Regions from separate parts of the Mammaliicoccus sp. D-M19 genome, predicted to be linked through region 1. Evidence: riboswitches for the same ligand, from Rfam matches in the RefSeq annotation. Region 1 holds a riboswitch; each other region holds the start of a gene.
The links. Region 1 has a riboswitch for thiamine pyrophosphate ahead of LQ675_RS12535 (3-oxoacyl-ACP reductase). Riboswitches for the same ligand answer to the same signal wherever they lie in the genome.

Region 1 (8,281 bases):
ATCCTACTAAAGTCTTTAAGTCACATGTATTAATGTTTAGACTCCGCCAAGATATAGCATGGAAGCAGCATAAAGTTCATTTAGTATTTTTCTTATCTATTGCAGACAAAGATAAACAAGTAATGAAGAAAATCATTCACAGTATTGCTACATTAACAGAACAAGATGTTACGCATTTACTAAAAATAGAAGATGAACCATTCAAACAATATATCATTGAACGTTTTAAAGAATAATTGCCACTACTAACGGCAATTATTCTTTTTTATGTTTTAGTGAATGCGTTTACAATTGAATTAAGAAGGAGCTGACGTTATGAAAATTTTAGCAATTACATCATGTCCAAACGGGATTGCACACACTTATATGGCTCAAGAAAAATTAGAACAAGCCGCAAAAGAGATGGGCATAGATATTAAAGTAGAAACGCAAGGTGGTGTCGGTGCAGAAAATGTTCTGACATCAAAAGAAATTAGAGAAGCGGATGGTATTATTATCGCTGCTGACAGACAAGTCGATTTATCAAGATTTGACGGGAAACGATTAATTAACGAAAGTGTTAGAGAAGGTATTCACAACCCTAAATTATTAATCCAACGCATCATCGATCAAGATGCACATATTCATCATGAAAAAGGTGGCAGCAAACAAACTCATGATGACGAAGAACAAAAAAGTGGTCTACAAATGGTCTACCAACATTTAATGAATGGTGTTTCATTCATGGTGCCATTTATCGTAGTTGGTGGTTTATTAATGGCCATTGCTTTAACTTTAGGTGGAGATACAACACCAGAAGGTCTTAAAATTCCTGATGATTCATTCTGGAAATCTATTGAAAATATTGGTAGTTTAGCATTTAGCTTTATGGTTCCAATCCTAGCTGGTTACATTGCAGTCAGTATTGCTGATAAACCAGGTTTAGTACCAGGTATGATTGGTGGCGCAATTGCTGCTGATGGTAGCTTTTACGGAAGTGAAGCTGGTGCAGGATTCCTAGGTGGTATTGTCGCTGGTTTCTTAGCAGGTTATATTGCTAAATGGATTAAAAACATTAAAATTCCTAAAGCAATGGCACCTATTATGCCAATTATCATTATTCCTATTATTTCTTCAATTATTGTAGGACTTATTTTCATATTTGTTATCGGTGCGCCGATTGCAAGTATTTTTGAAGGCTTAACAACATGGTTAAAAGGTATGCAAGGTACAAATAGCATTATCTTAGCACTTATTATCGGAGCTATGATTGCATTCGATATGGGTGGTCCAGTAAACAAAGTTGCTTTCTTATTCGGATCAGCTTTAATTGCTGAAGGAAACTATGCCGTTATGGGTATGGTTGCAGTAGCTGTATGTACACCACCAATTGGTTTAGGTCTTGCTACTTTTATCAATAAACGTAAATTTAATAAAGGTGAAATTGAAATGGGTAAAGCATCATTTACGATGGGATTATTCGGTATTACTGAAGGTGCTATTCCATTTGCCGCACAAGACCCATTACGTATTATTCCTGCAAATATGATTGGTGCAATGGTCGCAGCAGCCATAGCAGCTATAGGTGGCGTTGGAGATAGAGTTGCACATGGTGGTCCAATTGTAGCCGTACTTGGTGGTATCGATAAAATAATATGGTTCTTTATTGCTGTAATTATCGGAAGTAGTGTTACAATGCTTGTTACACTTTTATTGAAGAAAAAAGAAGCAACAGTTGCATCACCTGAAATGGAATCATCTAATAGTGGTATGACAACATCATTTATGGGATTAGATGAAGATGATAACGATCAAAAAGAAACATCCACTTCAAATGATGAAACTAAAACAGATTCAGAACAAGTCTTTCATGAAAAAGTCATTACGATAGAAGACGCTGAAATGTCACGAGATGACGCAATAGATAAACTGATTCACAATTTAAAATATCACAACTTTATAGACGATGAAGAAACGTTAAAAGAATCTGTATTGAAACGCGAATCAGAATCAACAACAGCAATCGGTATGAATGTAGCCATCCCGCATGCTAAATCAAATGTTGTCAAACAGCCTGTCGTAGCTGTTCTGAAAAACAAACATGGTGTTGAATGGGAAAGTTTAGATGAAACACAACCTAAAATCATCTTCTTAATTGCTGTACCAAATGATAGTAGTGATACACACTTGAAGTTATTACAAAGACTGTCACGTACACTTATGGATGATGAAACAAGAGAAAAATTAATCAACGCTGAAAGCACAGAAGCTATTTATCATATTTTGAAAGAAATTTAATTTAAAAAGCCTGGAACGAATTTGTTCCAGGCTTTTCTATGTCTGATAAATCTAACTGCATTGCTCTATTTCGTGATACTTTTCACCTATCTTACGTGCCGCTTCTCTTCCACCCATAATATTTCTTGCGAAAGGTCCCAGTTCTAAATCTGCTAATCCACCTGATACAAATAAATTCGGCAGCCATTCCAAATGTTTACTGATTTCAGGGTAACCACATTTATTGAGTGGTGCTTCATACTCATGAATTAAGCGATTTAATATCGGTTGTGTTAACAAAGTATTGTCAAACCCTGTTGCCAACAATATATGATCATAATCAATATGTTTCCCATCTACTGTTATGATTTGATGATTGTTAATATAGTCTAGTTCATTGAGATGTATCGTTAGTCTGCCCTTTTTCACATATTTCTTTAATCTAATGAACAACTCCTGAGGCATAGAACCTTTATGACGTTCTTTTAAAACAATATCCATCTTTTCTTCTGGATCTATCACTTTTGAAAAACTTGCCATATTTTTAGGTCCTAACCATCCTGGATCAGCATCAAAATCATGAATTTCTAACGGCTTATTCGTCCATAGATGCACATGTTTTTCATCATCATGATAAATTAATTTTAACGCTAAGTGTGCAGCTGATATCCCACTTCCAACAACGTGAGAACTTTCATTAAATTGAATATTTGCATCTTCAAAAATATGTTGTACATCTGGTGCATGCTCATACATTTCTGGAACCTTTGGCTTATGATTACAACCTGATGCGATGATGACATTCTGTGTATATATCATCTCCCCTGATTCCAATACGACACACCAATCATCTCTATATTTCTTTATATCTACAGCAGTGTCTTTAATATGGCATTCATGTAATCGATAATATTCAACTTGTTCCGCTGTATGGTCCATAAACATATCTCTTTTTGGTCTTTTATACTTACCATAAATTCCACCTGCATAGTCCATTTTCTTTAAATATTGTTTTAAATGAAAAGGATTTGGGTGAACATGGTGTACGATTGGAGACCTTAAATAAGGCATACTAATATTCTGTGTTCGATGGTCAAATTGATGACAGAACACATCGTGCGGGTCAATAATTGTTAAGTCTTTATTTTTTAATCCTTTAACTTTTAATTCTAATGCTATCGTTATAGCGTGGATGCCACCACCTACTATCGTCCACTTCATCTTATCACCTTCATTTTATAAATCGTAATCAATACGTTTTATATCATAACCGATTTTTCCTATCATTTGCAACTGACATTTATACAAACTTGACATCGATTATTAAAAACTATACATTGATAGTAATTAAATAGATGCACTAGGGGTGTTTTTTAACTGAGATGAGGATGAACTCGAACCCTTTGAACCTGAACTAGATCGTACTAGCGTAGGAAAGTGTTTGTGAAATGAATTTATAGGGATGACTATGCCCTTTTTATAAATATCTTTGTTTTTACACAACTTTCTTACGAGAAGGTTGTGTATTTTTTTATTTAAAATTCTATATGGGAGTGTTACATATGACAAAGACAATATTAGTAACAGGTAGTAGTAGAGGATTAGGCGCAACAATCGCACGTACATTAGCATCTGAAGGACATCAAGTCATCATTAATTATCATAATAGTAAAGCGTTAGCAGAACAGTTAGTTGCTGAAATTGGAGCAGAACAAGCGATTGCTATTCAAGCGGATGTGACGAATCGCGCTGAAGTTGATCAGTTAATTGATGAAGGTACGAAACATTTTGAAAAAATTGATGTCGTCGTCAACAATGCCTTAGTTAACTTTAAATTTGACCCAGTAAAACAAAAAGCATTCGTCGACCTTGCATGGGAAGACTATCAACAACAAATTGATGGCACATTAAAAGCAGCATTTAATATTGTGCAAAGTGTTGCACCTCAATTCATTGAAAGAAAACAAGGTGCGGTTATTAGCATCGGTACGAATTTATTCCAAAATCCTGTCGTACCTTATCACGAATATACAACTGCGAAAGCTGGTTTAATTGGCTTCACGCGTAATATCGCTGCTGAATTAGGTCAACATGGCATTACAGCCAATGTTGTTTCTGGTGGCCTACTCAAAACGACCGATGCCAGCTCTGTGACAACACCTGAAGTGTTTGACTTAATTGCTCAATCAACACCTCTTAAAAAAGTCACTTCACCACAAGATGTCGCAAATATGGTGAGCTTTCTTGCTTCTGATAAAGCAAGTGGTATAACTGGACAAAATTATACTGTAGATGGTGGCTTAACAATGAACTAGAATTCCAAAAGAGAGATAAGGAGAATAGAAATGCGTAATTTAAGAAGCGATCAACTCAATATTGGTGTCTTATTATATGGATGTGGCCATCATCAAGCAGCATGGCTTATGGAAGACTCCTCTATTGAACAGATTGGTGATATCTCTTATTATCAATCATTAGCACAACTATCAGAAAGAGGTTTATTAGATGCTGTGTTCTTTGCAGATAATCAATCATTCCCTGCAAAATCAGATAGTGAATTACCAGCATTCTGGTTGGATCCAATTGTGAACTTGACTGCTATATCACAAGTTACAAAACATATTGGTTTAGTTTCAACAATATCAAGTTCATTTTCAAACCCTTATACTGCGGCTAGACAAATTTTAACCCTCGATCATGCAACGAATGGTCGTGTCGGTTGGAACTTAGTAACATCCATGACAGATATAGAAGCTCAAAACCATAGTATGAAAGCTTTACCTCAACATGATGATAGATATCATAAAGCTCAAGAATTTGCTGAGTTGATGGACAAATTATTTACATCTTGGCATAAAGAAGACTTCGTTCATGACCGTCATAACAATAAAGTGATTAACCATGAGCATGTGCATGCTTTCCACCATTCTGGCGATTATTTCCAAGTAAATGGACCGTTATCGACACCGAGTAGCCCACAAGGCAAACCGGTCGCTATGCAAGCTGGTGCATCCAAACAAGGTATTGCATTAGCCGTCAAACATGCTGATGCTGTTTATTCAGTATCATGGAATTTGAAACAAGCGAAAGCTTATAGAAATAAATTAAATAAGGCCATTAGCGAAAGCGATACACCCGAGAAATATATTAAAGTCTTTCCAGGATTGGTTACTTATGTTGGGGAAACACGTGAAGAAGCACTGCTAAAAAAAGAAAAATTAGATAAAGCTTTACCAATTGAAAATGCCATCAAACAATTAAGTACATTTGTTAGGCAAGATTGTTCGAAATGGTCATTGGATGAACCTGTCCCAGAATTGCCACCTGTAGATGCATTCGATGGTCCAGTAGGCAGATATGAAACGATTTTAGAAATTATAGAAGATACCAAACCTACAGTGAGAGAATTATTAGGTTATCTCAATGCAGGTGGTGGGCATCTCACATTAATAGGTACATCTGAAGAAATAGTAGATGAAATGGAACTTTGGTTTAAGTCTGGTGTTGCTGATGGTTTTAATCTAATGCCACCTACTTTACCACATAGTCTCGAAGATTTTGTAACATATATTGTTCCAGAATTACAACGACGCGGACTCTATAGAGAAGCATATTCAAGTCAGACATTTAAAGAACTTTTAAATGTAAATTAAAAAATTAAATAAGATAAATAAATGACAATAACAACAGAAATAGAACTAAACAACGTAGACATGAAGACTAATTCTGCAGCTAAAGCTGGATAATTATCATATTCTTGTGCAATAACTGAGCTGTTCACGGATGTCGGCATCGCTGAAGCAATAAATAATGTTTGAGCGATAATGCCGTCTAAACCCATGCATTTTATAATGACAAATGCGATAGCTGGTCCAACTACTAATCTTATAAAGATATAAATATAAGAAGATGACCATTTAAAATTAAGTTTAATATTAGCAATTTGTGCACCGAGAAGAATTAAAGCAATCGCAATCATAGCATCAGACAAATAACTGACAGTCGTCCACATGAATTCAGGAATTGGAATATGATTATAGTTTAAAATAATAGCAAGAATGAGTGCATAAATAATGGGCATCTTAAAGTAATTGAGTAATGCTTTAAGTTTACCTAATTGAACGGATTGAATTGCGAAGACACCATATGTAAACGTGAAGACATTTTGTAGCGTTAATACAATAACTTGTGCAGACATTGCAAGTGGATCACTTTTAAATACAATATCATTTAACGGCGCACCGTAGTTACCAGAGTTAAAGAAGAGTACACTGTTTGTTAAAGTTGTCTCTTTACCCTTATCTAAATTTTGCATTTTGGCGATAGCAAATGCGACGATATATAATGCAATTATGTATATAACGAAGAATACGATGATTAATAATAATAAATTTACTGCTAACTCAGCTTTGTAAAACTTCGCAAAAATAAATCCAGGCACAAACACATTGATATTTAATTTTGCGAGCGTACGTAAATCAAGTTTCACACGCTTTTGAAGAACATAACCTAACGCTGTCATTAGAAAAATCGGTACAACAACCGTTAGTAAAATATTGAGCATTTCAGACAAAAAGACACCCCCACGATGTATAAGATAAGTTTTTGATAGTAATATCATAACATTCTTAGATAATTGTTGGGGGCGTCTTTTTAGTATTGCGAATAATCGTGTGCTATATGTGAGAAAATGATACAAACTTTGAATCGGATTAGGGGCTGAGATGTGGGATAGAGCTGGGTTTTTATGGAATTTGTGAGTTTACTAGGGTATTAACTCACGTCTTTTGAGATCTTGTGAGTTTACTGCCTCTTTAACTCACATCTCACCCAATATTCTCATTCCACTCATCACTCAATTTATAAAATATACATTATGGCTTCATGAACCTCTTTTTCTACACCACATCATTTACATAAAAAAGAAGAATCTGGGACAAAAATTCATTTGCCCCAGATTCATTCACACTAGTAAATATAATGGTTTCATTATATTTGTATATGCTCGTAATTGAATTATATCATGCCTTCCAATTACTACCAACTACTTCTACTCATTACATTAAAATGCAACAAAATTTATCATTATACATAATAGAATTTTTAGTAAATTCAGTTTATTTTATTGAAAACCATTTTCATTTGTATTATGATTTTATTTAATATGTTTTTTTTAGACATTATTTTAACCAACAAAGGAGCGTCATTCATGAGTGAAAATAGCAATCTTGTAACTTCTACACAAAATATAATTGAACAAGCTTTATATAAATTAGGGTACGATGAAGGTCTTTTTGAATTGATTAAAGAACCTGCTAGATTTTTAAGAGTTCGTATTCCAGTTAAAATGGATGATGGATCTGTAAAAACTTTTACAGGATATCGATCTCAACATAATAGTTCAGTAGGACCTACTAAAGGTGGCGTCCGCTTCCACCCTGATGTAGATGAAAATGAAGTAAAAGCATTATCTATGTGGATGACTTTAAAATGTGGTCTCGTTAACTTACCTTATGGTGGTGGTAAAGGGGCAATTCAATGTGACCCTCATAGCATGAGTCAAAATGAACTAGAAAGATTGTCACGTGGATATGTTAGAGCAATTGCTCAAATCGTCGGACCAACTAAGGATATTCCTGCACCAGATGTATATACAGATGCTCAAATCATGTCTTGGATGATGGATGAATATAGTATTATGCATAAAGTTAACGCGCCAAATTTCATTACAGGTAAACCCATTTCTTTAGGTGGTTCACTTGGTCGAGAACAAGCAACAGCATTAGGTGCTGTGATTACGATCGAAGAAGCGGCTAAACGTAAGCATATAAATATCGAAGGTTCAAAAGTTGTTATACAAGGATTTGGTAATGCAGGTAGCTTTATCGCTAAAATCCTACATGATAAAGGTGCAAAAATTGTATGTATCTCAGAAAGTCGTGGTGCTATATATAATCCAGAAGGTTTAGATATTGATCATTTATTAGAGCTTCGTAAAGAACACGGCAGAATCACACCTTTATTT
Region 2 (8,281 bases), on a different contig from region 1:
TATTAAACTCTATAAATGTAAATAAGAATAAAACTACAGTACTTATCCATTCTATATAACTTTTCTTTAACCATTTCGGTCTTCTCATCCATCTTGGAATATCGTCTTCTTCGATTTTAATAATCTCTTTCCATTTTTCATTACGTCGTTTTCTTTTAGCGATTGCCTCTTCAGAATTGAATTTTTCTAAAGTAGCCTGTTTGAAATTCTGTAATTTTTGGTAAAAACCTTCTGCTAAAGTATATATTTTTCTTGTTAAGCGATTATTTTTAACTCTTGAATATCTTTCTTCATGAAATTGTTCAATGTCTTCATCACTTACTGGTAATGATCTTCTTAAATATAAACTAATCCATACTGACATTTGACTCAGACACCATAACAGTATGAAGAATAAGTTTACACTCATAACGTCTATAGGTTTTACATTTTGAGTATCGATATTATGGTTCATTGCAAATTGTGAAATGAAATAACATAATCCATATGAAATAATAATCCATAAATAATGTTTCTTCCGATGCATTGGATTCAGTTCATTTTTATAAACGACATATCCCACATGAATTGCAAATGGAATAATAAATAAGAAAGATGCAAAACTATATACTTGGAACATGGTCATCATAATAACAATCATTAAAATAATTGTGAGTCCGATATAAAATATAGAAATATCATAATCGTAATGCGTCGTTCTTCTTAAAGTACGTCCTACTAATAATACAAACACACCAAATAGCAATACTATAATTGCTGCGATAACTGGAAAGTTACCGATATAATGGTGTAATATTCTTACTAATTCATCAAAAAAAGCTACAAAAAAGTCCCAAATATTATTGATATGGATATTACTTGAATCCTTGATATTATAATCTTTAATACGTGGTGCATTAAAAAGTATAAGTAATCCAGTAATCAAAATAAATATACCTATAATTCGACTAAAATGAACTTCCCAGCTTTTTTTCTTTATAGCCATGTTCTTCACCTCATTGAACATTATAATTGTTTCATTTTCAATTGTCTTTAATTATATTGAAAATCAGTCCCAAGTACTAGCAAGAAGTTTAAAACTTATATGTAGTTGGGTATATAATAATATCATAAATTTTAAAGGAGTGTTATTATGACTCATAATGATAAGCATAAAGAAGAAGCAGAAAAAGCTAAGAAAAAAGAACAAGAAAATAAGCAAGACAACAACAAAGGTCAAGATGAAACAAAAGAAAATATACAAGACACATTCGAATAAATAAATTTCATTATCGTGCCTAGTCGGGAGCGAAATCACAATTTGCGATTTCGCTCCCGATTTTATTTTGAATTTATTTTAATGACTTACAAATCATTTATTTAAGAAATTAATTTTATTTTTATGATTTACTATTGACAAAAAGATTAATAAGACTTATCGTATGGATAACAAATTAATAAATGCACTAGGGGTGTTTTGAAACTGAGACAGACATGAAAAGGTCTGAACCCTTTGTACCTGATCTAGATGATACTAGCGTAGGAAAGTGTTCGTAAATCATATAATATTCATTTTTAAATGATAACAATATTTTTGTGCGCTTCTATTTAGATATAGGAGTGCACATTTTTTATATAAAAGGAGAATTTAACATGTCAAAAAGATTAACGTTATCAGATATTTTAGTAACTGTATTAATTGGTGCTTTGTTTGCAATCATTTATAAGTTCTTATGGATACCTTATGAAATTTTAAAACCACTTGGTCTACACTTAGAACAATCTGTATATGGTGTATGGTTTATTGCAGCAATTGTCACTTATTTAATTATTCAAAAGCCTGGTGTTGCCATTCTTGCTGAATTTGCTGCTGGCGCTGGAGAAACAATTGTAATGGGGCAATTCGATATTCCAACATTTATATATGCATTATTACAAGGTTTAGCTTGTGAAATCATCTTCCTAGCTGTTCGATATCAATCAAGAAAATTATCAGTTGCAGTAATAGCTGGAATGGCTGCAGGTATTATTACGTTACCAATTGATTGGTTCTATAATTACTTAGGTGACGTTGCTTTATGGAATGTTATTTTAATGTTTACGATTAGAATTTTAAGTGGTGCAATCGTTGCGGGTGCATTAGGCTATGCAATTGTAAAAGCACTTGACCAAACTGGTGTTACGAAATTGTTCAGACCAGCATCTAAAAAAGATTATGACTTATTATAGGAGTTATTCAATTGTTATCACTAAAAAATTTAAGACTAAAGTATCCTGATGATGAACGCATTATATTTAAAAATTTAAACATCAATATTAACGATAAAGAAAAAGTTCTGTTACTAGGTCCAAGTGGATCTGGTAAAAGTACATTATTAAATATATTAAGCGGTATTATACCGAGATCGATGGACATACCGATGAAAGTAGATTCAATCAATATCGATTCACTTCCGGGTGTTATTTTCCAAGATCCAGATACGCAGTTTTGTATGCCTGAGATTAAAGAAGAATTAGCATTTGTGCTTGAGAATATGAACATCGAACCTGATAAAATGGACGGATTTATAAAAAATGTCATGAAACAGGTAAATTTAAATGCTGACCCTTCACTAAAAATCAATCGTTTAAGTGGTGGTATGAAACAAAAATTAGCGATTGCTTCTATATTATTACAAGATACAAATACGTTATTTCTTGATGAACCGACAGCAATGCTTGATCATCAATCAACGACTCAACTATGGGATTTGATTATGGATCATTGGACAAATCAAACCGTTGTAATCGTGGAACATAAAGTTGATTATATTTGGAATTATGTTGATAGAGTCATCGTGATGAATGAAAATGGTGAAATCACACATGATAGTACACCTCAAGATATATTAGATCATCATACAGACATATTAAATGAATACGGTGTATGGCATCCTAACTCATGGCGATATGCCCCAAAATTAACTAAACAGACTACTGAGCACAATCCGTTGTTAAATATAGAGCAGTTAGATGTACTACGTGGCTCCAAAAAACTATTTAGTATAGATGAATTAACGATTTCAAGTGGCGAATGGCTTACAATAACTGGACCAAATGGAACAGGTAAGACAACATTTTTAGAAACGATGATGCAGCTCATTAAATATAATGGTCAAATACTTTATAAGAATAAACACATCAAAAAAGTAAAAGATGCTTCTAAACATATGTATTTCGTTTATCAAAATCCAGAATTACAATTCATCGAAACATCTGTTTATCATGAAATATTTATCAATTATGCTTATCAAGATAAACAGACAGCTCATGACAAGACTCAAGACATGTTGACGTTATTAAAACTTAATCATGTGAAAGACCAACACCCTTTTGAATTATCAATAGGACAGAAAAAAAGATTAAGTGTCGCAACTGCATTAAGTACAAATTCTGAAATTATTTTACTGGATGAGCCAACATTCGGTTTAGACAGTCACAACACCTTTGAACTCATCAAATTATTTCATGAGCGTGTACAAAATGGTCAAACTATCTTAATGATTACACATGAAAATGAGATCATTAATCGTTATGCTACTAGAAGATTGACGATCAAAGACGAGCAATTACATGTAAGCGGTGGTGAATCTCATGTTAACTAATTGGAAGAAATACTCTACATTTATTGATGAAGTCAATATTCTAACGAAACTTATATTAGGTATCGCTCTATTTTTCTATGCGATATTTATTCATCAATTTGATTTCATGCTCTATTTAACGATTATTATGTTCCTTTATTTAATCATCATGAGCGGTGTGAGATGGTTACCACTATTAATCGTCATTGTAATCACTTTATTTTTCGGACTCACTTCTTCCTTATTTATGATTTTTTATGGTGAAGGAAGCGAAACAATTTTCAAGTTTGGCATTATTCATATTACTGAAGAAAGCTTTTTAAGAGGTATTCACGTAACCATGCGTACACTTGTTATTTCTTTTTACGGCATGGTTATACCATTTACTTCACAAATCATTTATGTGTTTTATAGTTTCATGCAACATTTAAAAGTCAAACCTAAAATTGCATATGCTTTCATGGCTTCTATACGCATGATACCTCTTATGTTTAGCTCTTTTATGCAGTTAAGACAAGCTTTAAAGATGCGTTATGCAGTTATAGATAAAAGTAACCGCAAAGCCTTAAAATGGATACACCATTTGCTCATTCCAACGTTAAGTCAAAGTATAAGAAAATCTCATAGGTTAGCTGTTGCAATGGAAGCAAAAGGATTCACAAACGGCAAAAGAACTTTCTATTATAAGGTACCTTTCACTAAAAATGATTTATATTTCATTTTAATGACGATTGCACTCGTTGCTGTTGCATATTTATTAAATATTTATTTACCTATAACACACATTTCAGATATTCGATAACATTGCGTTATATTTGACCATACCTTTCCCTAAAAGAATGAAATATAGCGCAATGAAAAGGCTGAGACAAACTTTGTTGTCTCAGCCTTTAATTATAATTTATATGCTTTTAATGCTTTATGCCCAATATCATTTCTATAGAATAATTGTTCACTTTTAATATGTTTGACTTGTTCATATGCATGTTTTTGAGCCGTTTCAATATTATCACCCGTACCGATAACTATCATGACACGTCCACCGTTATTTTCATACTTGCCTGCTGAATTCTTCTTCAAAGCACTCACAAAATATTGATCTACATGCTCTAAACCTTCAACTGAATATCCTTTATCATAATCACCTGGATATCCTTTAGATGCTAATACGACACCAACAACACTTTCATCTTTCCATTCTAATGTTATGGGTTCTTTATGATACACCTTGTTTAATATTTCAATAAAATCAGAATCTAATTTAGTCAATAATACTTGTGCCTCTGGATCACCGAATCTTGCATTAAATTCAATTACTTTTGGTCCTTCTTTTGTTAAAATTGCGCCAATATAAATCAAACCAAAATAGTTAATGCCTTCACTCACTAAAGCATCCGCAATAGGTTGTGCGATTTTTTGATTCGTTTCTTCCAATACATCATCCGTAATATGTGGTACCGGACAGTATGCGCCCATACCACCTGTATTTGGACCTTTATCACCATCGAATGCACGTTTATGATCTTGGGCGATACAATCAAATGGAACTGCATATGATTGATTCACAAATGTCATAACTGAATATTCTTCTCCATCAAGAAACTCTTCGAATACTACTTTTTCATGAGGTGTTTGATATAAAGTTTCTACGCCTTCCCTTGCTTCTTCACGTGTTAAAGCAACGATTACACCTTTACCGGCTGCAAGTCCATCTTTTTTAAGTACAATAGGTATTTTGCACTGCTCAACATAATTGATTGCTTCTTCTTTTGTTGTGATTGTCTTATATTCTGCAGTTGGAATATGATACTTTTCCATAATCTTTTTCGCAAATTCTTTAGAACCTTCTAATTGTGCTGCTTCTTTATTTGGTCCGAAGACTTTAGCATTTGTTTCCTCTAATACATCTGTTAAACCATCTATTAAAGGTTGTTCAGGTCCAATTATTACCCATTCAATATTGTTTTGTTCTACAAAAGATTTTATAGCTAAATGATCATTTTCTTGAATATCCGATACAATTGTCGCAACTTCTTCCATTGCATCATTACCCGGAATGACAAAGACTTCATTTACTAATTTAGACGATTGACATTTTTGAGCTAACGCATGTTCTCTTCCACCTGATCCTATAACAAGTACTTTCATATTGACCTCCTAATGTTTAAAGTGTCTCATACCAGTAAATACCATACTGATTCCATATTTATTTGCCATATCTATTGAATCTTGATCTTTAATTGACCCACCTGGTTGGATAATTGTTTTAATACCTGCTTTTGCTGCTGTTTCTACAGTGTCACCCATTGGGAAAAATCCATCTGAGGCTAATGCTACATTTTCATTCATTTCAATTGCACGATCAATTGCTATTTTTGCAGAGCCAACTCTATTCATTTGTCCAGCACCTACACCAACAGTTTGGTGATCGTTTGCTAGTACAATAGCATTACTTTTAACTGAGCGGACAACTTCCCATCCAAGTTCTAACGCTTTCCATTGTGCTTCAGTTGGTTCAACATCTGTAACGACTTTCATTTCTTCACGCGTTAATGTTGCATTATCTTTATCTTGAACTAAATATCCACCTGATACGGATACAAATTCTTGTTCGTCTTGCGTTTCAGTCATATCAATTTCTAGTAATCTAATATTCTTCTTCGCTGTTAAGACTTCTAAAGCTTCTTCGTCATAGCTTGGCGCAATAATGACTTCCAAGAAAATAGAATGTAATTTTTCAGCTAATTCCTTTGTAACGGGTCTATTTAAAGCGACAATACCACCAAAAATAGATTGTGAATCTGCTTCATATGCATAATCGTACGCTTCTTCAATTGATGCGCCTACACCAACACCACATGGGTTCATATGTTTCACTGCAACAGCTGCAGGTTGTTCAAACTTTTTAATAAGTGATAAAGTTGCATCAGCATCTTTAATGTTATTAAAGCTTAAAGCTTTACCATGTAATTGTTTAGCGCCAGCTAATGTATTTGGTTCATTTGAAGTCTTTACAAAAGTAGCATTTTGTTGAGGGTTTTCACCATATCTTAATGTTTCTGACGTATTTCCAAAAAATTCAACAATCGCATTGTCATAATCATTTGTATGTTTAAATACTTTAACCATTAATGATTTACGATAATTTTCATCAAGTTTGTCAGAAGCAATACGTTCAATGACTTCGTTATAATCAGCAGGATCTACGACTGTTGTAACAAATTTGAAGTTCTTTGCTGCTGCACGTAACATAGTTGGTCCACCGATATCGATGTTTTCAATTGCTTCATCTTCTGTTACACCTTCTTTCTTGACAGTTTCTTTAAATGGATATAAATTTACGACTACTAAATCAATTAAGTCGATGTCTTGTTCTTTTAATGCTGTTAAATGTTCAGGAATAGAACGATTTGCAAGAATCCCTCCATGTACACCTGGATGTAAAGTTTTGACTCTTCCATCCATTATTTCTGGAAAGTTTGTTAACTCTGAAACTGAATATACTTCAATCCCAGCATTTTCAAGTGCCTTTTTAGTACCACCAGTTGAAAAGATTTTATAATCATTTTCTATTAATTTGCTTGCGAAATCTTCTATATTTGTTTTATCTGACACACTTAATATTGCATTCTTCATTTTGTAAAGACTCCTTTATTGAATAATTTCTTTCATAACACGTGGATATAGTTCGTATTCTAAGTTCTGTATTCTTAATTGTAATGTCTCTCTCGTATCATCTGGATATACTTTACAGCTTAATTGATCGATGATTTCGCCAGTATCCATACCACTATCAACGTAATGAACAGTTGCTCCTGTAACACGTACACCGTAATCTAATGCTTGCCCAACAGCGTCCTTACCAGGAAAACTTGGTAATATTGATGGATGAATATTCAACATTTTACCTTCATATTGTTTTAATAATGTAGGACCAACGATTTTCATATATCCTGCTAAAATAACCCAACTTACACGATCTTGAGCTAATCTTGTGAGTAGTGCTTCTTCATATTCTTTTTTACTATCGTAAGTTCTTGGATCAATGATATAAACTGGTAAATTAAATCGTCTTGCTCTTTCTATGCAAAAAGCATTAGGGTTATCTGTATACAATGCTGTTACCTCTATATGGTCTAAATAACCTGCTTCGATATTTTCCATTATTTTCTCAAAGTTCGATCCATTTCCTGATGCAAATACTGCTATTTTAATCATGATTGAACCCCCGTCAATTTGACCTGACCTGTTCCGTTTGAAATTTCACCTATTACATATGCTTCTTCATTTTTTGCTTTCAAGATATCTAAAGTTTCTTGTGCATCTTCTTTATTGACGATAAGTACAAAGCCAATGCCCATATTAAACACATTATACATTTCCTGTGCTTCAATCTTTCCTTGCTCTTTTAACCAATGGAATATTTGTGGTACTTCATATGATTGAACATCGATATGTGCATCTTTATTTTCTGGAATAGCTCTTGGAATATTTTCAATAAATCCTCCGCCAGTAATGTGTGACATACCTTTAACTTTTACTTTATCTAATACGGCAAGAACAGGTTTAACATATAACTTTGTTGGTTCAAGAAAAGTTTCTAAATACGTTCTCTCATCATCAAATGCATCATTTAAGTTAATTTGACTTTCTTTAATTAAGTTTCTAACTAAACTGTA
Region 3 (8,281 bases), on a different contig from region 1:
GAGTATACAAAGAAAGGACAACTTGTTGCATTAACTGGACAAATTCAATCAAGAGCATATGTTAAAGATGATAAGAAACATTATATAACAGAAATTATTTGTGAAACGATCAAATTCTTAAATATGCCTGCATCAAGTAAATCAACGATTCCTCAAACGAAAGATGAAATGAGTGAATTAATTAGTGAAAGTGCTGAAAGTTATGCTAGTGACCTTTCATCTAAAGTAGCAAAAGAAAAATTACGAGCTGAAGCATTAGCAAAAGAGAATGGTGCAAACAATTTAGATGATAAGTTATATAAAGATTATCATAATGTCGTTGACGTTATTGATGAAGCTAAACAACAAGCCCCTGATCCGAATGCAACAAAAGTAACAACCTCATAGCATTAAACTTCAATAAAACTGTTTATAGAAATACTTCCGAAAATAAATATTCTTGATTCTAAATTCCGAGACTTGCTGTCTTGCTGTAGGGCAGCAAGTATACATAATTACAAGTAATTGTTTAAAAAATTACATGAATATGACAAATTGTCTGATAATTAATTTTGTTCAATCTTTATAAATGGCTTTGTTTAGGTATTTTGTTCATTAATATTCAGAATATTGTCTGAAAATTAACGTAATCTAACTGTAATATTAGCTGTAATTTTTTCATATACCTGTAACCTATGACATAAAAATAAGTGGTATAGTTTAAACAGTAAAAATCATATAAAAAGTGAAAACCTTACAGGAGGAAACATTCAATCATGAAAAAATTATTAGCAGTTTCAACTGCGGCAGTTGCAGTTACTACAGGGGTAACAGCTACAGCCGATGCAGCAACACATACAGTAAAATCTGGTGATACTTTAGGTAGTATTTCACAACAATACGGTACTTCAGTAAGTGCTATCAAAGCAGAAAATGGTTTAAAATCTAACTTAATCTTCCCTAACCAAGTAATCAAGGTTAACGAGAAAAGTTCAGAATCAACTACAGAATACACTGTAGTATCAGGAGATACTTTAGGTAAAATTGCATCTAAATACGATGTAACTGTATCTCAATTAAAAGCATGGAACAACTTATCTTCAGATCTAATCATTGTTGGACAAACTTTATCATTACAAGCTCCAGCTCAATCAGTTGAGCCAGCTAAAGCGCCTGTAGCACAACAAGCGCCAGTTCAACAAACACAAGAACAAGTTGCAGCTCCAGCTCAACAACAAAGCTACCAAGCGCCTGTTCAATCATACAAAGCGCCAGCTCAACAAACATATAAAGCGCCAGCTCAACAATCATACCAAGCACCAGCTCAAAAAGTTAGAACTACTCAAACTTCAACAGCTAGCACTGGTGGATCTACTAAAGCTCAATTCTTAGCTGCTGGTGGTTCAGAAGCTATGTGGAATGCGATTGTATTACCAGAATCAAGTGGTAATCCAAATGCAGTAAGTCCAAATGGTTACCAAGGTCTTGGTCAAACTAAAGAATCTTGGGGTACTGGATCAGTAGCTACACAAACTCAAGGTATGTTAAACTACGCTAAAAACCGTTACGGTTCAGAATCAGCTGCTATTGCTTTCCGTCAAGCTAACGGATGGTGGTAAGCCATACACTTTAATCTAAAGTGGTTATAAATTAATTAATCCAATCGTCTAGGAAATATCCTAGGCGATTTTTTAATTTGACCACAATACGTCTATTTGATAATCTTAAGTAAACTGAATATATGAGTGACTGCTAGGGGCGCCATTTGGCTGAGATGATTAAATTCAGTCCCTTAACACCTGATTTGGATAATGCCAACGTAGGAAAGTGGTCGATGAACGTTTTTACAACTATTAATTGACCTCTTTCTTATGAAAGAGGTCATTTTTTATGAAGTTATGAATAATAGAATTATAAATATAAATTTGAGGTGGATTACAATGAAAAAACCGAATATAGCATTAACAATTGCTGGAACGGACCCAAGTGGTGGAGCGGGTATTATGGCGGACTTAAAATCATTTCATGCATCAGGCGTTTATGGAATGGCTGTTGCTACAAGTATCGTTTCACAAAATAGTTTAGGTGTACAAGATGTTTACCATTTACCTGTTGAAGTTATTGAAAGCCAATTAAAAAGTGTCTTTGATGATGAAGTGCCACATGCTATAAAAACAGGCATGATTGCATCAGAAGAAATGATGCAAACGATTAAACCATTTATTGAACAATCTGGAAAGCCGTATGTTATTGACCCAGTAATGGTTGCTAAAAGTGGTGATGCGCTAATGGATGATGAAGGGAAAGGGAAACTTAAAGAAATATTACTACCATTAGCTACAGTTGTTACACCTAATATTCCAGAAGCAGAAGATATTACTGGATTTAAAATTCAAACTGAAGAAGAAATTAATAAAGCTGGTGCATTTTTCTTAAATGAAATTGGATCTAAAGGTGTTGTTATAAAAGGTGGACATCTGGACGGGGATGCAATCGACTATTTATTTACTGAGAATGGCGTGAAAAGCTGGAAAAGTGAAAGATTTAGTACGAAACATACACATGGAACAGGTTGTACATTTAGTGCAGTGATAACAGCAGAGTTAGCTAAAGGTCATTCAATTGAGGAAGCGGTAGAAGTAGCTAAACGATTTATTACGTTAGCTATTCAATATACACCTGAAATAGGCAAAGGTAGAGGTCCAGTGAACCACTTTGTATACCAAAAGATAGAGGGATTAGATTATGAGTAAATTAACAAATATTAGAGAAAATAGTCCATTAATCGTATGTTATACAAATGATGTCGTTAAAAACTTTACAGCTAATGGTTTAATTTCATTAGGCGCAAGCCCCGCAATGAGTGAAGAACCTGAAGAAGCAGAAGAATTTTCAAAAGCAGCAGGAGCATTTCTTCTTAATATAGGGACGATTACGACTGATAAAGCTTATGATATGAAGAAATATGCTGAAATTATGCATGGAAATGGTGTTCCAGTAGTTCTTGATCCCGTAGCAGTTGGTGCATCACAATTAAGAAAGACTTTTTGTACGACGTTATTAAATGATGAAGTTGTCGATATTATTAGAGGTAATGCATCAGAAATTTTAGCACTTATTGAAGAAGACACAATTATGAAAGGTACGGATAGTGATGATACGCTTGATGCTATTAAAATTGCGAAAAAAGCGCATCAGCAATTAAAGTTACCGATTATCATAACTGGAAAAGTTGATGTCATTGCTTGTAATAACAAAATTATAGAATTGCACAATGGTAGTGAGATGTTAACGAAAGTAACTGGTGGAGGTTGTTTATTAGGTGGCGTAATAGCTGCATTCTTATCTCATGAAAAAACAATTACTATTGATGTATTAGAAGAAGCATTAGCAACATACAATATAGCAAGTGATTTGGCATATCAACAACCTGGTGCACATTTACCTGGTACATTCCAAATTTCATTTATAGATCAACTTAATGTAATAACTGAAGAACTTGTTAATGAGAAAAAAATCGTGAAAGTAGTGAACTAAATGTTTGATCCAAAAACTTTGAAAGTATATTTTATAGCAGGTAGTCAAGATATTGCTGATGGTAATCTAATAAGTGTTGTTGAAGAAGCTTTAAAAGCAGGCATCACGATGTTTCAGTTTCGTGAAAAAGGTGAGAAGAGTAAAAAAGGATCAGAAAAAGAAGCACTTGCGCAATCATTATTTGAGTTGTGTAAACAATATCAAGTTCCATTTATCGTCAATGATGATGTAGATTTAGCAATTAAATTAAATGCAGATGGTATTCATGTTGGACAAGATGACCGAAATGTATCTGAGTTTAAAGATAAGTTTAAAGATAAAATAATTGGCTTGAGTGTTGCAAATAAAATTGAATATGATCACTCTGATATATCTGAAGTCGATTATATTGGAACGGGACCTATACATTCTACAAATTCTAAAGCTGATGCAGGAGATGAAGGTGGATATCAAATGATTGAGAAGGTGAGAAAAATCAATCAAGATATTCCTATCGTTGCAATCGGTGGTATAACTGAAGTTGATGTGCAACCGCTCATTAAAGCGGGCGCAAATGGCGTAAGTGTTATTTCTGCTATAGCGAAAAGTCAAAATATTGAACAAACTGTGAAGGGCTTTCATAAACAGTATAAAAATATTTGATAAAATTAATATATTGATTTATGTTGTCGCTATTCTATGATAGAATGAGTTTTATGTGAGTATATCAATAGAGGTGGAAAAATGAAGAAAAAAGCTTTATGGCCATTATTATTTGGTGTAATGGTTGTGCTAGCTGGTTGTGATTATTCTAAACCTGAGAATAGGGATGGATTCTTTTATAATACATTCGTAAAACCGATGGATAGTGTTATTCATTGGCTTGGTACAAATTTGAATCACGATTATGGTCTAGCTATTATCGTTATAACATTAATTGTTCGTTTTGCGTTATTCCCATTTATGATGAAGACGTATAAGAATCAAAAGTTAATGCGTGAAAAAATGAAACTTGCTAAACCTGAAATGGAAGCAATTCAAGAAAAAGTTAAGCGTGCTCGTACTCAAGAAGAAAAAATGGCAGCCAATCAAGAAATGATGGCATTATACAAAAAACATGGTATTAATCCAATGAACATGGGTTGTTTACCAATCGTTATACAAATGCCAATCGTCATGGGATTATTCTATGTATTAAAATATCCTACTGAAGGCGGAATTACAGAATATCCGAATTTCTTATGGTTTAATTTAACTGAACCTGATTTAATTATTACAATCATTGCAGGTATCATTTATGCATTACAAGCATTTGTTTCTATGAAGTATGCAAATGTTCCAGATGAACAGAAAAATATGATGAGAATGATGATGTTTATTTCTCCAATTATGATTATTTGGATGTCATACATTTCAGCATCTGCATTAGGTTTATACTGGGCAGTCGGTGGTGCATTCTTAGTTGTTCAAACATGGTTAGGTAACGTCTTCTATAACAACAAAGTAGAAGAAGAAATGAAACCAATCATTGAAGCACATGAGAAAAATCAACAAGAAGCTAATAAAGAGAAGAAACCAGCTAAACTCGTATCTAATAAGAAGAAAAAGAAATAAAATCAAAAAAACAAACTAATCATCGTGATTAGTTTGTTTTTTTAGTTATATCCCATTCTTTATAAAATTGTTTTAAAAAGTTCTCCATAAATAAGTGGCGTTCTTCAGCGATTTGTTTGCCCCGTTTAGTATTCATTAAATCCTTTAATAATAATAATTTCTCGTAAAAATGATTAATTGCCGTATTCGGTTCATTATGATATTGATCCTCTTGTAAATCATTTAAATTGCGTGGTTGTTGAGTGGAGATATGCATAGGCTCTTTAAAATGACCAGCATATTGAAATGTTCTTGCTATTCCTATAGCGCCAATCGCATCAATTCGATCTGCATCTTGGACGATCTTTCCTGCTAAGCTTGTAAGTTTACCTTCATTTTTACCACCATTATAACTAATATACTTTAGAATATGGATAATCTCTGTTTGAATAGATTCGCTTATCTCCATGTCTTTCATCCATTGATAAAGTTGTTGCCAAGCTGTGTTGCCATCTTTAAATAATTTCTTATCGACAGCATCGTGTAGTAAACTTGCTAATTCAACTACAAACAAATCCACTTCCTCAAACTGAGCAATATCTAGAGCATGATGTCTAACTCTTAAAATATGCTCAAAGTCATGTCCAGTCGTATCGTTTTTGTGTAATGTGCTAACATATGATTCTGCTTCTTTAATAATTTGTTCTTTATTCATATCTTTCTCCTTAAAAAAAACAGGTAGAAAAGTTTGAACAATCGTCTCTTCTACCCGCTAAGTATTTACAATAATGGTGATAGCAATCGTGCTATACCTTCTTTTAATTTAATCCACGTGCTTCTGTTTTCATATCTTTCAACTGTTAATAATGATGAATGTGTCATATCATTCTCATAAGCTAAGCGTGAATTTTTAGCGATTTCATCGTCGTAAATAAAGGCATTAACTTCGAAATTTAATACAAAGCTTCTATTATCCATGTTTGCTGTACCAATACTTACAACTTCATCGTCTATGGCTACCATCTTAGTGTGTATAAAGCCTTTTTCATAAATATGAACATTGACACCAGCTTTTATTAATTCGCCGACATTGGCAAATGTTGCCCAATAAACAAATGGGTGATCGGGCTTATTAGGAATCATCACATTAACATCTACTCCGGAAAGGGCAGCTATCTTAATGGCGTCTAAAAATGATAAATCTGGAATGAAATAAGGTGTTTGTATGTAAATATGTTTTTTAGCTTCTGATATCATTTTTAAATACCCATATTTGATTTGTTCCCAATCTTCATCAGGACCACTTGAAGCAATTTGAATACCAACTTTTCCGCCAGATTCAACATCAGGGAAGTATTTAGATTCATAGCGCATCTTGTCACGTGTAGATTGAGAGTTCCAGTCCAACATAAACCTAAGCTGTAACGCATTGACTGAGTCACCTTCTAATCTTAAGTGCGTATCTCGCCAATAACCAAATTTTTTATCTAAACCTAAATATTCATCTCCGACATTAAAGCCACCTACGTAACCAACTTTTCCATCAATAACAACAATCTTTCTATGGTTACGGTTGTTCATTCTAAAGTTAATGAGTGGGAGTTTAGAAGGGAAGAAACTTGCAACTTCTCCACCTTGTGCTCTAAATTTCTTGAATGAAGATAAATTTAATTTACGAGATCCCATGTCATCATATAACATTTTAACTTCTAAACCTTCTTGAAGTTTCTTTTCAAGTTCAAATAAGATCTTTTTACCTAAGTTATCCTTCTTAAAGATATAATATTGAATATGGATATATGACTCAGCTTTTCTAATATCTTCAATAAGTGCATTGAATTTATCATGTCCATCTGTAAACATTTCAACTTTGTTGTCAGTTGTTAAGAAGGCTGAGTTATTGTAAAGCAACATATGAATAAGATGCTTATAATTAGATATCTCAGGCTTATCAATTTCGAAATTATTTTCATCAATTGCTTTGATTTGCTCATTAATGATGTGTTCAAGACCTATTTTATCTTGTTCATCTAAGTTGAAAATACTCTTTCTTTGAATTTGTCTCCCAAATAGTAGGTAAAGTATAAATCCTAATATTGGAATAAATAAAAGCACTAACAACCAAGCCCAAATCGCACCAGCTTCTCTTGGTTCTAAGAATATGATAATAAATCCAAACACAACATTCAGAATAAATGCTGTAATAAGTAGCACTGATACTATGATGGAAAAATCAAATGAAAAATATGAGAAGTAGTTCATACCAATGCCTCCGTTTCTTTATCTTTAAACTAGTATAATACATTTAAATTAAAATTGAAAAGGTTGTATTTGACCCTTCTAAAACATATGCATATAATGATTATGAAAAGGCATCAATTAAAATATCATTTAAATATATAGGAGTGTTATAAATGAAAGAACAAATTATTAATGTTGAAGGTATGTCTTGTGGGCATTGCAAACAAGCAGTTGAGGAATCAGTTGGTCAATTAATCGGTGTTAAAGAAGTTGTCGCTAGTCCTGATGATAATCAAGTACGTGTCGTTTATGAAGATCCTGCTAGTATCGATAATATCGAAAATGCTATTTTCGATGCTGGATATGAAGTTGTTTAAGAAATCATTCATATAATTATTATAAAAAAATAACAAATTAAACAAAAAAATAACAATATAGGCCGAATGAACTATAGTCAAACTACTTAATTTAGAGTAGAATGAACTTAAGGTAATTAAATTGAATAAGAGGTGGTACCCATGAATCAACCTAAGTCAAAGGTAAAGAATGTGGTCAAACTTTTATCATCATTAGGCGTAAACATAACAGAAACTAAGTCACGAATAGAAATAATGCGTAGTTTGCCGAATGTCGCAACTAACAAGTTGAAATAAATAGGTGAACTAAAAAACCGCATCCTCGATTTGAGGATGCGGTTTTTTTATATGTCGGCTTTTTGACCAGATTCTGTGAATTTATCTTTTTCGTGGTAATAGATGGATAGTAATATACCGACACCTGCCATTAATGACCATAAAGCTGACCCACCATAACTTATAAATGGTAATGGGATACCCGTGATAGGTAGCAGTTGAATTGTCATACCGATATTTTGTACAACGTGGAATAGTACGAATGATAAATATCCGATTATAAATACAACATTAAACGGATGACGTGTCGTAGTAGCCAT
Region 4 (8,281 bases), on a different contig from region 1:
ATGACTTCCAATAAGAAGCGCTTTTCAAAGTCATCTCAACATACGTTTCCCCATTCTCAAAATATACCTTTGCTGGTTTCACCATATATTGATCCATATAAGATATTTCATTTGATTTATCTTTATTAACTACAAAATCAATTGTCTTACTTTCCACTGCTGATGCTTGTTCTTCTGCTGCTTCAACTTTTTTCATTGTTGTATGACTAAGCGGTTCATAAGTGTTGAATGAAAGAGTTGAGAATAATAAAGAAAACGCTAATAATGACTTAACACTTTTCTTCATTAATTATGCCTCTTTTCAATTTTTTATTGAACATAAACGTAGCAATTAATAACATACCTGCAACAATTGGAAGGACTGTAATCATTACCGGTGTGCCTGCGCTCGTTTGAGGATTTTTCACATCTTGTGAAGAAGTTGCAGATCCATTAGTTGGTGTACTACTATTTGAACTAGAAGATGCTGCTGTTGAATTCTTTGAAGCATCACTAGATGAAACTGCCGCAGCTTGGCCAGAAGGTTCTTTCACATCAAATGTGATTTTGTATTTGTTATCGTATAAGAACGGTTTACCATCGACTTTTTCATTGATATAAACATCAATTGTTCCAGCAAGTTGGCCAAATGTAGAATTCACTTTAAAGCTAGACGTTCTAACGTCTGAACCTTTGTCTTCACTTACGATACTTTCAGCAGAACCATCAACTGTAATACCTTTAATCCAATGGCTGTGATTCATCGTTAATTGAAGTTGCTTTTCGCCATTCTTAACTACTAACTTACCTGGTTTATTAAAATAATCATTTGCAATCGAAACATCTGAAGTACCATGTTTCAATACTGTGTAATCAACGTCATAAGTACCATCCTTAACATCAGCAGAAGCCACCTTACCTACGCCTACTGATAATAAAATAAGTACTAATAACCCAATATTTAAAACTTGTTTAAACCTTTTCATAATATACCTCCTTTGTAAATTTCTTGAAATTCTCCTTCCACCTTATAATTTAATTGATAATAGTTATCAATGTCAATATTATTTTCTATTTTAATAAATAGTTAGTTATCAAAATTTTATTTCGCAAAATTTAAAAATTAATAGAATGGAATAATTTGGGTTGTAACTAAATAACATATAAATTTGAACATTCTTACTTTTATATGTACAATGGATGTAATAACTGAATAAATGTCCACTGGAAGTGCCTTATTATAGGCTGAGACTGAAGTAGTGACTTCGGGATTCCTTGAACCTGATCCAGTTCATACTGGCGTAGGAAAGTGGCGTATATAAGCTTACTTATACTTATAATTAAATTTTTACGCTATTTTTCTATCCAGAAAAATAGCGTTTTTTATTTGGAGTGATTTCATTGTTTATTGCTGTTACACCGTATAAAGACTTAGATGTTGATGATTTAGAACATTATATAGAGATTGCAGAAGAGATTGATTTGTTATTACTGAGAGTGCCTATGACACATGATGATCTATGCTGGGCGTTTGATTATTTATTAGCAAATGGCTTTTCGCAAACGAAATTAATGATTCATTCTGATATGACCATACTTGAAAAATATGATTTAAATTTTATTCATTTTCGTGAAGATGACGTGCAAGCATTTGAATTTAAAAAGCTTCACCCTCATATATCCGTTAGTATGTCTACACATTCAGTTGAAACTGTGAAACGCGCACGTGAGTGGTCTTTAGATTTCGTATTCTTTGGTCACGTGTTTGAAACGTGTTCTAAAGATGGTCTTAAACCAAGGTCTTCTAAAGACATAAAGGATGCAGTATCTATAGATATTCCTGTTTATGCAATTGGTGGCATAGATACGCATTCTATTAAGTCGTTGCCTCATGGCTTTGAAGGTGTTTGTGCAATATCATTTTTCAGAGATCGAAGTTCGCGTGAAATTCAGTTATTAAGAGAGGAGTGGCTTGCATATGTATGACATGTTAATTGTTGGCTCTGGCGTCATGGGGATGTCTATTGCGCGTGAATTAGCCCTTAAAAATGATTCGTTGTCTATCGCTGTGATAGATCGAGATGTTCCTGGATTACACGCATCTTATAAAGCTGGTGGGATGTTAGGTGCACAAAATGAATTTATTGAAGATACACCCCTTTATCAACTTGCATTACGTTCGAGAGATTATTTCGAATCACTCAGTCACACGTTATATAAAGAGACGAATATCAATATTGATTATCAAGCACACGGTTTAATTAAAATGGCCGCATCACGAGATGATATCGACAGCTTAACTGAGCAATATCGTTTTTTAAATAAACGTGATCGTTCAGTTACTACATTAAATAGTCAATCACTTCGTCACCTTTCAAATCATACGATTTCCTATAATCATAAAGCGATTTATATTCCATTTGATGGCCAAATTAATGCCAATCAATATGCTAAAGCTTTATTGAAATCTATTGAGTATAAAGGAATTGAACGCATTTATCATACTGAAGTTAAATCCATACATCGCTTAAACGATTCGTTTAAAGTGCTCACTGCAAATCAAATTTTACTTTCCAAAAAGGTCATTGTTGCTGGAGGTGCATGGAGTCATCAGTTATTAGCAGACTATGAAATTGAGCCAAAAGTAACAGGTGTTAAAGGCGAAGTTCTACTGTTAGAACATCCAGACTTAAAATTAGAACAAACACTTTTCATGACGAATGGCTGTTACATTGTGCCGAAACGTGGCAATCGATTTTTAGTGGGTGCAACGAGTTATGTAGATGACTATACTGTTGGCACATCAGTTGAAGGAGAAAATTGGTTAATGCGTCAGGCATGTAAATACATTCCATTATTATCAAGTAGTCGACTCATTCATAAATGGTCGGGCATTAGACCATACACTGATAATGAGTGGCCCATTATGGATGAAATCGATGAAGATTTATATATTGTTACGGGCCATTATCGTAATGGCATATTACTGTCACCTATAATCGGCAAATTAATGGCTGAATGGATTGTTTATGAAGTAAGACCTACGTTATTAGAAGCGTTTAAAGTGAGGAGGTGTGTCCATTTATGAAATGTATCATTAATGGTGATGAATTTAATTTTGAAGATGCGTTAACGTTGTCAGATTTACTAGACTCTCTGGAATTAGATAAAGATAGAATCATCGTCGAGTGGAACGATACACTCATTAAAAGTGAACAATTTAATGATATTACTGTTAGAGAATCAGATAGATTAGAACTACTAGAATTTGTTGGAGGCGGATAAAATGTTAAAAATAGGACCATATGAACTCAACTCAAGATTATTATTAGGTACTGGTAAATTTAAAGATGAAGAAATACAATCTAAAGCAATCCAAGCATCAGGCGCAGAAGTGCTGACTTTTGCTGTTAGAAGAATGAATTTATATGACAAATCATTACCTAACCCATTAGCAAATGTTGATTTAAATCGCTTTATTACTTTTCCTAATACTGCTGGTGCACATACTGCAGAAGAAGCTGTACGTATTGCAGAAATTGCCAATCATGCTGGGCTTTGCAACTTAATTAAAGTAGAAGTCATTGGAGATGATAAAACTTTACTGCCAGACCCAATCGAAACTTATAAAGCATGTGAAATATTATTAGATAAAGGCTATATTGTCTGTCCTTATATTTCGTGTGATGTTGTGTTAGCTAAACGACTTGAAGCATTAGGTGTTCACGCGATTATGCCACTAGCTTCTCCAATTGGAACAGGCATAGGCATTAATAACCCACTTAATTTAAGATATATCATTGAACAATCTAACATTCCCGTTATCGTGGATGCTGGTATTGGTTCACCGAAAGATGCTTGTTTCGCGATGGAACTTGGCGCAGATGCAATTTTATTGAATACTGCCATTTCTAGTGCGAAAGACCCTGTAAAAATGGCTGAAGCGATGAAATTAGGTATTGAAGCCGGTCTATTGAGTTATGAAGCAGGAAGAATTCCTGTTAAATATACAGCACAAGCATCAAGCCCAACTGAAGGATTAGGATTCTTGTAATGGAACGTTACGGGCGACAAATGAAGTTTCAACAGTTCGGCGAGCATAGTCAAGAAAAATTGCAGAATACCAGTATAATGATATTGGGTGCAGGTGCATTAGGCAGTCATGTTGCAGAACTACTTGCTCGCATGGGCGCCCATCAATTAACGATAATCGACATGGATATTGTTGAGCTTTCTAATTTACATCGTCAAGCACTCTATGATGAACATGATGCACAGGAAATGCTCCCTAAAGTCGTTGCTTTAAAAAGGAAAGTTACACAAATTAATCATCATGTTGAATTGAATGCTATCAACCAAGAATTAACGACACAAAACATTGAAACCATTATTAAAAATGTCCAACCAGATATTGTAATCGATGGCATGGATCAATTTGATATGCGCTTTTTAATCAATGAAGTTTGCCATAAATTAAATATACCATGGATATATGGCGCTGCAGTCGGAAGTAAAGGGACCGTTTATGCAATTGATTATAGTGGACCTTGCTTAAGATGTATTTTGCAAAGCGTACCTCAAACTGGAGAAAGTTGTGCTATAAACGGCGTGCTACCACCAGTCGTTCAACAAGTAGCCAGTTACGAAGTGTCAGAATTACTCAGATATGTTGCAGGAAAATCTTTTTCTAAAAAGCTCATAACAATAGATACATTTGAAATGAACATACGGTCAACAAATATCAATTTATTAAAAGACAATGACTGCGTTGTATGTGAACAAGGGATATATCAAGCATTAAACACACCACCCCTTTCATCAATAGAAGCATTATGTGGAGATACGTTCCTGTTTAGATTTAAACAACACGCATTTGAATTAGCACATCATTTTCCAGGACAAATTGCTAAAGAAAACGCATATGTAAAATTTATAGAATATGATGATATGACCATGACCTTATTCAAAGACGGTCGTATGAACGTACGCGGTATAGAATCACAAGAAACCGCAGTAGATATATATCAACAGTTTAATAGGTGTATAAAGTAGGGAGAAAGATGGAGTTGGACCAAGACTAGGAGGCAATTGCGGGTGAAGTCTTGGCTTTATTCGGTACTTAAGCCATGACTTCGGGCATCTCCTGGCTTTATTCGGTACTTAAGCCATGACTTGGGCTTTCTCTTGGCTTTACTCGGTACTTAAGCCATGACTTGGACTATCTCTTGGCTTTACTCGGACATTAAGCCATGACTTGGACTATCTCTTTGGCTTTACTCAGTACTTAAGCCATGACTTCGGGCATCTCCTGGCTTTATTCAGTACTTAAGCCATGACTTGGGCTTTCTCTTGGCTTTATTCAGTACTTAAGCCATGACTTACCCTATCTCTTGGCTTTACTCAGTACTTAAGCCATGACTTGAGTCATCTCTTGGCTTTATTCAGTACTTAAGGCATGACTTGAGTCATCTCTTGGCTTTATTCAGTACTTAAGCCATGACTTACCCTATCTCTTGGCTATATTTAGTACTTAAGCGAAGACTCACCCATCCAATATTTCTTTCAACACGATTGCTTGATTGTGTTTTTCGTCTTTGGCGCCATACAGTATGATGAGTGTTTGTTTATTTTCTTTATAAATTTCTTTTAGTTTATTTAAAGCTTCTTGTTGATCTCCTGATTCGAGTTCTTGTTTATATTTTTCTTTAAATGCTTCAAATTTACTTGGTTCGTGATTGAACCATTTTCTTAATTCACTAGATGGCGCGATGTCTTTTAACCAATAATCTAAATTTGCTTTGTCTTTAGATAGCCCTCTCGGCCATACTCGGTCCACTAATACTCTTATACCTCTTTCATCAAGATTATTATAAATTCTATCTATTTTACATACCATGAATGATCGACTCCTTTATATATATTTAGACTATAGAAGTGAATCTTAAACCATAAAAGAAAACGCTTAATGTGTTATACTATATCTTAAATGGTAGGTTTAATTTCTAAATAAAAAATCTCGAAATGATGAACGGAGTGAATTTTTTTATGACTCAATACGACATCCAGAATTTAAAAGCAAAATACTTAAATTTATTAGCAGAAAAGTTTGATGAAGAAGAAAAAGTAGCAACTGAAATTATTAATTTACAATCTATTTTAGACTTACCTAAAGGCACAGAACATTTCGTAAGTGACTTACATGGTGAATATCATGCATTCCAACATGTTTTAAGAAATGGTTCTGGTAATGTGAGAGCTAAAATTAATGACATATTTAAAGATACACATTCTGAAGAACATATTAGCGACCTTGCTGCACTCGTTTATTATCCAGAAGAAAAATTGAAACTTGTTAAAAATCAATTTGCATCGAAATCGGAACTAAATGAATGGTATATTGAAACAATTCAACAGATGATTCATCTTATTTCATACGCTTCAAGTAAGTATACACGTTCTAAGTTACGTAAAGCTTTACCAAAACAATTCGTATACATAATCGAAGAGTTACTATATAAAAGTAATGTTTATAACAATAAAACGACTTACTACGAAACAATTGTTCAAAAAATCATTTCACTAGGCCAATCAGATAAACTGATTATTGGTTTAGCATACACGATTCAAAGATTAGTCGTTGACCATTTACATGTTGTAGGAGATATTTATGATCGTGGTCCTGAACCCGATAAAATTATGGAGACGTTAATCAATTATCATTCTGTTGATATCCAATGGGGTAACCATGACGTATTGTGGATTGGCGCTTATGCTGGTTCAAAAGTATGTTTAGCTAACATTTTAAGAATATGCGCACGTTATGATAATTTAGATATCATTGAAGATGCATATGGAATTAATTTGCGACCATTAGTTAATTTAGCTGAAAAATATTACGGCGACAATACTGCATTTCATCCAAAAAAACATGCCGACAAAGAACTATCAGAAGAAGAAAAACTTCAAATCACTAAGATTCATCAAGCAATCGCCATCATTCAATTTAAACTAGAAAGTCCAATTATTAAACGTCGTCCTTCATTTGATATGGAAGAAAGACTTCTACTCGAAAAAGTAAACTACGATAACAATAAGATTACTATTTACGGTCAAACGTATCAGTTAGAAAATACATGCTTTGAAACAGTTGATCCAACAAATCCAGCACAACTAAACGAAGAAGAAGAGGAAGTTATTAATAAACTTCTACTTTCTGTACAAGAATCCGAAAAACTGAAACGTCATATGAACTTTTTAATGAAAAAAGGTAACTTATACTTAAAATATAATGGCAATTTACTTATCCATGGCTGTATACCCGTAGATGAACAAGGTAATATGGAAGAAATGGAAATTGACGGTAAAGTCTATAATGGGCGAGAGTTATTAGACCAATTCGAATATCATATTAGAAATTCATTTAGTCGTAAACATGAAACAGATGATTTATCTACAGATTTAATTTGGTATTTATGGACAGGTAAATATTCTTCATTATTTGGTAAACGTGCCATGACAACGTTCGAAAGATATTTTATAAAAGATAAAGTATCACATAAAGAAGAAAAAAACCCTTATTATTATTTAAGAGAAGATAGCGATATGTGTCGCAAAATGTTAGAAGAATTTGATTTAGACCCTGAACAAGGTCGTATTATCAACGGTCACACACCTGTTAAAGAAATTGATGGTGAAAATCCAATTAAAGCAAATGGCAAGATGATTGTTATAGACGGTGGATTTTCAAAAGCTTATCAATCTACAACAGGTATCGCAGGCTATACATTATTGTATAATTCATTTGGTATGCAACTCGTTGCCCACAAACACTTTGGTACAAAAGAAAATGTACTACTCAACGGTGCTGACGAACTATCCGTTCGACGTGTTGTAGATGAAGAACTCGAAAGAAAGAAAGTTCGAGATACAAACATCGGCGCCAAACTCCAAGAAGAAATTCAAATGTTACAAGAATTAATGTCATATCGTTATATAGATTAAAAAAACCGCGAAAACTTACGTAAGCTGTTAGTTTTCGCGGTTTTTCTTATATGTTATTTGAAAAAGAACATATGACTTTTCAAATATTAGCGCACGATATCTCTCAGTCTTCGTGCGTTATTCTTCTATTCAAATTTCATCTTCAAGTAAAGTCCCGTTCTATTTTCTTTTTCCATGTTTTTGAGAAGCATTGTTCGCCTTCATTATAAGCTACGACTTTATTATATAAGTAATAATAGTCTTCATCGCATGTCATTGTACTAAATGTTTCTACTTCAGTATCTATATCATCATCTTTAAC

Region 2: another riboswitch for thiamine pyrophosphate. It lies ahead of LQ675_RS01760 (ECF transporter S component); the one in region 1 lies ahead of LQ675_RS12535 (3-oxoacyl-ACP reductase).
Region 3: another riboswitch for thiamine pyrophosphate. It lies ahead of thiD (bifunctional hydroxymethylpyrimidine kinase/phosphomethylpyrimidine kinase); the one in region 1 lies ahead of LQ675_RS12535 (3-oxoacyl-ACP reductase).
Region 4: another riboswitch for thiamine pyrophosphate. It lies ahead of LQ675_RS10110 (thiamine phosphate synthase); the one in region 1 lies ahead of LQ675_RS12535 (3-oxoacyl-ACP reductase).

What each region holds. Positions count from the first base shown of each region.
Region 1 covers NZ_JAJNHW010000008.1:29,398-37,678, forward strand. The annotation lists gene LQ675_RS12520 (BglG family transcription antiterminator) at 1-236, shown strand, start outside; partial or broken gene LQ675_RS12525 (PTS fructose transporter subunit IIC) at 316-1,771, shown strand; partial or broken gene LQ675_RS15090 (PTS sugar transporter subunit IIA) at 1,843-2,277, shown strand; gene LQ675_RS12530 (NAD(P)-binding domain-containing protein) at 2,329-3,477, opposite strand; TPP riboswitch at 3,609-3,709, shown strand; gene LQ675_RS12535 (3-oxoacyl-ACP reductase) at 3,819-4,571, shown strand; gene LQ675_RS12540 (NtaA/DmoA family FMN-dependent monooxygenase) at 4,602-5,909, shown strand; gene LQ675_RS12545 (AEC family transporter) at 5,906-6,829, opposite strand; gene LQ675_RS12550 (Glu/Leu/Phe/Val family dehydrogenase) at 7,466-8,281, shown strand, end outside.
Region 2 covers NZ_JAJNHW010000001.1:332,158-340,438, forward strand. The annotation lists gene auxA (lipoteichoic acid stability factor AuxA) at 1-985, opposite strand, end outside; gene LQ675_RS14950 (hypothetical protein) at 1,133-1,258, shown strand; TPP riboswitch at 1,438-1,542, shown strand; gene LQ675_RS01760 (ECF transporter S component) at 1,633-2,208, shown strand; gene LQ675_RS01765 (ABC transporter ATP-binding protein) at 2,220-3,623, shown strand; gene LQ675_RS01770 (energy-coupling factor transporter transmembrane component T family protein) at 3,613-4,404, shown strand; gene purD (phosphoribosylamine--glycine ligase) at 4,497-5,750, opposite strand; gene purH (bifunctional phosphoribosylaminoimidazolecarboxamide formyltransferase/IMP cyclohydrolase) at 5,760-7,238, opposite strand; gene purN (phosphoribosylglycinamide formyltransferase) at 7,254-7,820, opposite strand; gene purM (phosphoribosylformylglycinamidine cyclo-ligase) at 7,817-8,281, opposite strand, start outside.
Region 3 covers NZ_JAJNHW010000003.1:16,790-25,070, reverse strand. The annotation lists gene LQ675_RS08180 (single-stranded DNA-binding protein) at 1-387, shown strand, start outside; gene LQ675_RS15080 (aggregation-promoting factor C-terminal-like domain-containing protein) at 756-1,598, shown strand; TPP riboswitch at 1,724-1,822, shown strand; gene thiD (bifunctional hydroxymethylpyrimidine kinase/phosphomethylpyrimidine kinase) at 1,920-2,732, shown strand; gene thiM (hydroxyethylthiazole kinase) at 2,725-3,516, shown strand; gene thiE (thiamine phosphate synthase) at 3,517-4,158, shown strand; gene yidC (membrane protein insertase YidC) at 4,240-5,109, shown strand; gene LQ675_RS08150 (HD domain-containing protein) at 5,138-5,803, opposite strand; gene cls (cardiolipin synthase) at 5,869-7,350, opposite strand; gene LQ675_RS08140 (copper ion binding protein) at 7,503-7,706, shown strand; gene LQ675_RS08135 (Lmo0850 family protein) at 7,848-7,982, shown strand; gene LQ675_RS08130 (FtsW/RodA/SpoVE family cell cycle protein) at 8,030-8,281, opposite strand, start outside.
Region 4 covers NZ_JAJNHW010000004.1:89,739-98,019, forward strand. The annotation lists gene LQ675_RS10100 (NEAT domain-containing protein) at 1-286, opposite strand, end outside; gene isdC (heme uptake protein IsdC) at 270-965, opposite strand; TPP riboswitch at 1,196-1,304, shown strand; gene LQ675_RS10110 (thiamine phosphate synthase) at 1,381-1,965, shown strand; gene thiO (glycine oxidase ThiO) at 1,958-3,067, shown strand; gene thiS (sulfur carrier protein ThiS) at 3,064-3,264, shown strand; gene LQ675_RS10125 (thiazole synthase) at 3,266-4,033, shown strand; gene LQ675_RS10130 (ThiF family adenylyltransferase) at 4,033-5,031, shown strand; gene LQ675_RS10135 (DUF488 domain-containing protein) at 5,522-5,875, opposite strand; gene LQ675_RS10140 (fructose-bisphosphatase class III) at 6,025-7,980, shown strand; gene LQ675_RS10145 (CocE/NonD family hydrolase) at 8,123-8,281, opposite strand, start outside.